Regions from separate parts of the Escherichia marmotae genome, predicted to be linked through region 1. Evidence: riboswitches for the same ligand, from Rfam matches in the RefSeq annotation. Region 1 holds a riboswitch; the other holds the start of a gene.
What was found. A riboswitch is a leader RNA that binds a small molecule or an ion and turns the genes downstream of it on or off. The one in region 1 is predicted to bind thiamine pyrophosphate.
Positions count from the first base shown of each region.

Region 2: it holds a riboswitch for thiamine pyrophosphate, as region 1 does, so the genes downstream of both, thiB (thiamine ABC transporter substrate binding subunit) here and thiM (hydroxyethylthiazole kinase) in region 1, are expected to answer to the same signal.

Region 1 is NZ_CP025979.1:297,772-300,814, forward strand. It holds gene C1192_RS01435 (nickel/cobalt efflux protein RcnA) at 1-693, opposite strand, end outside; gene rcnR (Ni(II)/Co(II)-binding transcriptional repressor RcnR) at 814-1,086, shown strand; TPP riboswitch at 1,178-1,274, shown strand; gene thiM (hydroxyethylthiazole kinase) at 1,309-2,097, shown strand; gene thiD (bifunctional hydroxymethylpyrimidine kinase/phosphomethylpyrimidine kinase) at 2,094-2,894, shown strand; gene C1192_RS01455 (glycoside hydrolase family 25 protein) at 2,960-3,043, shown strand, end outside.
Region 2 is NZ_CP025979.1:2,447,161-2,450,203, reverse strand. It holds gene thiP (thiamine/thiamine pyrophosphate ABC transporter permease ThiP) at 1-628, opposite strand, end outside; gene thiB (thiamine ABC transporter substrate binding subunit) at 604-1,587, opposite strand; TPP riboswitch at 1,618-1,717, opposite strand; gene sgrR (DNA-binding transcriptional regulator SgrR) at 1,751-3,043, opposite strand, start outside.

The sequences.
Region 1 (3,043 bases):
GATTGCTGCGCCAACGCCTACGGTGACCAGCGTTAATGCCAGGCCGATGCTGAAACTGACGACCAGAGTTGCACCCAATGTGAGGGCTTTCAACTGAATGCAAATCAACAACACTGTTATTGCCGCAGGGCAGGGGATAAGCCCGCCGGTTAAGCCAAACAGCAAAATTTGCCAGTTGGTGACCTCTCTACCATCAAAGCGTCGGTTAATGTCACTGGCATGGGCCAGCGCATGAGCATCCTGATACTCGTCGCTCTGACCATGCTCGTGATGGTGATGATGTTCGTGATCATGGTCGTGATGATGTTCATGGTCATGATGGTGATGCTCGTGCATATTCTCAAGCCAGTTTCTTTCACCGCGCCAAGTACGCCAGAACATCCAGAATGCGGTGCCAAGAATGATCACCGCGGAAATCAACTGAAGCCACGGCTCCGCTGACTGCGCAGTAAAGCGTTTGCTGATCACCATCCCGCCAAAGGCAATCAACCAGACCACCGCCGTATGTGAAATAGTTGCCGTCAGTCCAAGCATCACCGCCTGTTTAATGGTGCCTTTAATGGCGATGATAAACGCTGCCATCATCGTTTTTGAGTGCCCTGGCTCCAGCCCATGAAGCGCACCAAGTAAGATGGCGCTGGGGATGAAAAACCAGGCGTTTCCTTGCTGAAGAAGAGTGGTAAATTCGGTCATGATAATAATTCTTAGTATTAAATCGACGCCCTGATTCTACTCCCCCCCAGTACATGATACTACCCCCCAGTAGATTAATAGTGCTATGATTTTCCATGTTCTTGTTAACCAGGTGTTGCCATGTCTCATACCATCCGTGATAAACAGAAACTGAAAGCGCGTGCCAGTAAGATTCAGGGACAGGTCGTCGCGCTCAAGAAAATGCTCGACGAGCCGCACGAATGTGCTGCCGTACTACAACAGATTGCCGCCATTCGTGGTGCGGTAAACGGCTTGATGCGAGAAGTGATTAAAGGCCATCTGACGGAACACATTGTTCATCAGGGCGATGAATTAAAGCGTGAAGAAGATCTGGATGTCGTTCTGAAGGTGCTGGATTCTTATATAAAATAATTTCACAACGTTATTGTAATATCGCCGTTTTTCCTCGTTTACAACGTGTGCGCGGGGCCTTACCATCCTTATCTGCGATCCATCATCGCAACCAAACGACTCGGGGTGCCCTTCTGCGTGAAGGCTGAGAAATACCCGTATCACCTGATCTGGATAATGCCAGCGTAGGGAAGTCACAGACCATCAGGTCATCGCTTCTTCACGTTATGGCAGGAGCAAACTATGCAAGTCGACCTGCTGAGTTCCGCGCAATCTGCGCGCACGTTACACCTCTTTCACCAACACTCTCCCCTTGTGCATTGCATGACCAATGATGTGGTGCAAACTTTTACCGCCAATACTTTACTGGCGCTCGGTGCATCGCCAGCGATGGTTATCGAAACCGAAGAGGCCAGTCAGTTTGCGGCCATCGCCAGTGCCTTGTTGATTAACGTAGGCACACTGACGCAGCTACGAGCACAAGCGATGCGTGCTGCCGTAGAACAGGCAACACGCTCCCAAACCCCCTGGACGCTTGATCCGGTCGCAGTTGGCGCACTCGAATATCGCCGTCATTTTTGCCACGAACTTTTATCGTTAAAGCCAGCGGCGATACGCGGTAATGCCTCTGAAATTATGGCATTAGCTGGTATCGCCAATGGTGGTCGCGGTGTGGATTCCACCGACGCCGCAGCCAACGCGTTACCCGCAGCACAAACACTGGCGAATGAAACCGGGGCTGTCGTCGTGGTCACGGGCGAGGTAGATTATGTTACCGATGGTCGTCGCATCGTTGGCATTCACGGCGGCGATCCGTTAATGACCAAAGTAGTAGGAACTGGTTGTGCATTATCGGCAGTTGTCGCTGCCAGTTGTGCATTACCGGGCGATACGCTGGAAAATGTTGCATCTGCCTGCCACTGGATGAAACAAGCCGGAGAACGTGCGGTCGCCAGAAGCGAAGGGCCGGGCAGTTTTATCCCCCATTTCCTTGATGCGCTCTGGCAACTGACGCAGGAGGTGCAGGCATGAAACGGGTTAACGCTCTGACGATTGCCGGTACTGATCCGAGTGGTGGTGCGGGGATTCAGGCCGATCTTAAAACCTTCTCGGCACTTGGCGCTTATGGTTGTTCGGTAATCACCGCACTGGTGGCGCAAAATACCCGCGGTGTACAGTCGGTGTATCGCATTGAGCCTGACTTTGTTGCCGCACAACTCGACTCAGTGTTCAGCGATGTGCGAATCGATACCACCAAAATCGGCATGCTGGCAGAGACGGATATTGTTGAAGCGGTGGCAGAACGGCTGCAACGTTACCAGATCCAAAACGTGGTGCTGGATACCGTTATGCTGGCTAAAAGCGGTGATCCGCTGCTTTCACCTTCGGCGGTTGCCACGCTACGCAGTCAATTATTGCCGCAGGTTTCATTAATCACCCCAAATTTGCCGGAGGCTGCTGCTTTACTCGATTCTCCACACGCGCGTAATGAACAGGAAATGCTGGAGCAGGGGCGTGAATTATTGGCGATGGGCTGTGGTGCCGTGTTGATGAAAGGTGGTCATCTGGATGATGAGCAAAGCCCGGACTGGTTGTTTACCCGCGACGGCGAACAACGGTTTACCGCACCGCGTATTATGACCAAAAACACGCATGGCACTGGTTGTACATTATCTGCGGCGCTGGCAGCGCTGCGTCCGCGTCACACGAATTGGGCTGACACCGTACAGGAAGCAAAAAGCTGGCTATCAGCGGCGTTAGCCCAGGCCGACACGCTGGAAGTTGGCCACGGGAATGGTCCGGTTCACCACTTTCACGCCTGGTGGTGAGCATCATACTATAGCTGCTTTGGCATTTTTCAGCGTGTTCGCGCTGAAATTCAGGGATGAAACCAATGCAGCTAAAAATAGCCAGTCGAAAAAAATTCACCGCCTTGTTCTGCGCTCTGGGGCTAATTTCCATCGTGGCGATTTATCCT
Region 2 (3,043 bases), 2.1 Mb from region 1:
TGGCGAAACAGAGCATAAAGATAAGCGCAGCAACCGGCGGGATTTGTCGCCGTAACCACGGCCATTCGACGAAGCGGAAAAAATGCCAGCCGCGCATCCCAAGCTGGGCGGCAAGTTGACGTTGTTCACCGGGGATGTTTTCCAGTGCCTGGAGTAATAAGCGGCTCGCCATCGGCAGATTAAAAAATACGTGCGCCAGCAAAATGCCTTGCAGGCCGTAGGGCGAAAAAGTCCACTCCAGCCCAAGCAATTGCCAGAGCGATGCCAGCCAGCCCTGGCGACCATAAACGCTAAGAATGCCGAAAACAGCGACCAGCACAGGCAGGATTAAGGTCATGGCGCACAGACGCAACAGCGCCTGCCGCCCCGGAAAGCGCCTGCGGTAGAGGGCGCGGGCGAGGAATATTGCGGGCACGACAGAGAGCAGCGCAGAGAGAAACGCCTGCCAGAAGGAGAAGCGCACCACATGCCACAAGTAGCTGTCCTGCCATATTGTTGCCCAGTCCCCCTGCGGCGCGTTCCACCACAGCGCGAGAAACGCCGCCAGTGCAACCGCCACCACCAGCGTGGCGGCGCTTACACCTGGAATTAACCAGCCAGGAATTAACGGCTGACGGCGCGTTGCCATTCGCTAATCCATGCCTGACGTTGTGCCGCCACTTCGGCTGGCGTGAATTCCAGCGTGGTGGCCGGTTTGGTCAGTTGTTCAAAACCGGCAGGTAGTGCGACGTTTGCTACCGGATACATCCAGTTGCCGGTTGGGATCGCATTCTGGAAAGCCGGAGAAACCATAAACTGGAGGAATTTTTGTGCCAGCTCCGGCTGCTTGCTGGCAGCGGTGCGGGCGGCGACTTCCACTTGCAGATAGTGACCTTCGCTAAAGTTGGCGGCGGCGTAGTTATCTTTCTTCTCTTCGAGAATGTGATAAGCCGGAGAAGTGGTGTAGCTCAATACCAGATCGCTTTCGCCTTTTAAAAACAGGCCATAGGCTTCGCTCCAGCCTTTGGTGACGGTGACGGTTTTCTTCGCCAGTTTCTGCCAGGCTTGCGGGGTGTCATCGCCATAGACTTTTTGCATCCACAGCAGCAGACCCAGACCTGGCGTACTGGTGCGTGGATCTTCATAAATCACCCGCCAGTTTTGATCGCTCTCAACCAGTTCTTTCAGGCTTTGCGGCGGATTTTTCAGTTTGTTCTTGTCATAGACGAAGGCGAAGTAGCCGTAATCAAATGGTACGAAAGTGTCATTATTCCAGCCGCCGGGTACATTGATCGCATCCGCTGACACGCCGCTTTTGGTAAACAGCCCGGTTTTGCTGGCGGCATCTAACAGATTGTTATCCAGACCCAGCACCACATCGGCTTTGCTGTTTTTACCTTCCATCCGCAGACGGTTGAGCAGCGAGACGCCATCTTCCAGCGCCACCAGTTTCAGTTCGCAATGACAGTCGGCTTCAAAGGCTTTTTTGACTACCGGACCTGGCCCCCAGTCGGCAGCGAAGGAGTCGTAGGTATAGACGGTCAGAACAGGTTTCGCAAAAACGGGCGCTGTGCACAGCAACAGCAAAGGAAGACATTTTTTTAACACTTTGCACCTCAAAGAAGAGTGGCAAAGGACTTGAGAAGGAGCCTCAAATCCCTTCGCCGGCGTTATCCGGATCAGGTTCGACGGGTATTTTCTCAGCGCACGCATTTGCGTGGCACCCCGTTGAGAACGGCGTTAGTGTAGTGAGTTTGTTATCAACCAGCAATCATGGATCCGGCGGTGCAAACCACGCTGATTTAAAATCGAACCATCCAAGGGTATTCATGCGCAGGCCGCGCATACTGCGTTGCCCCTGAATGATCAGCCAGTGATGGATCAATGGCACCATCGCTTTGCTGGTCACTAACTGCTGGCACCAGTTCGCCAGATTCATCTCGCCATTGCGCCAGCGCGCGGCATCGGCTTGCCAGTCGATCGGAATACAGTGTTGTAGCAGCGGCACTTCGCACAAATGCGCGAACAGCGAAAAATCCAGCGGCAGCGTAAAGTTGGCGCTGTTAAGCCAGATATCGCTTTCGATCTCTCCCGCATGCCACTGATCGTAGCTGATCTCGTTGATGTTAAGCGTTACCTGATGACTCGCCAGAATTTGCTGCATGATCCTGGCAATTACCCGATGTTCAATATGATCCTGATAAAAGGTCAGGGTAAGGCTTTCCAGCCCGGCGGGTTTTTCGCAATGCGTGGGGCGGGCATGGTGCCAACGGGGGAGCAGTCCGTAGGCCGGGAACCAGAGTTGCTGGTACTGTTCTTCCGCGAAGTAGACCAGATTGCTCGGAGAAAGAACGTAGCTTACCCAGTCTCTGACTTGCTGATTCGCCCCGCGATGGGTGCGGCTGTCGAACAGTAAATAGTAGCAACCTTCTTCCAGGCGGCTTTCAATCTCTTTTTCCTCACCCTGCGGCCCTTTCAGCATTAGCCCTCCGGCTGGCTCGTCGGCAATTTCCGGCAGAACCCAGACGTTAACTTCATCGATGAGTGCCCGATAACCGAAGAAGTCATCGAATGCCTGAATTTTCAACTGATTGGCGCTGTTACGCATTACCGCATACGGACCGGTGCCGATCGGATGACTGGCAAAGTTGCTGATGGTTTCCCATTCCCGCGGCAGGATCATCGCCGGAACTTGCCCCAGTAGTAACGGCAACCAACGATCGGGCTGCGTAAGATGGATATCCAGCGTCCAGGGCGTTGGCGAAACAATTTCAGCAATGTGGGAATAGAGCGGCTGCGTATTGAGCCGTTTCAAAGAGGCGATGACATCGTCCATTTCCAGCTCACGGCCATGATGAAATTGGATACCGGGACGTAAAAAGAAACGCCAGTGAAGTGGGGAAATTTGTTGCCAGTGGTGGGCAATGTCCGCCTCCAGTTCCCCATTTTCCTCATTTATGCGGGTTAACGCGCTGAAGATTTGCCGGGCGATATGCGTTTCGGAACGGCGTAATGCGCTGCCAGGTAGCAGATTACGCAACGGACGATAGTAGAGCACGCGCAG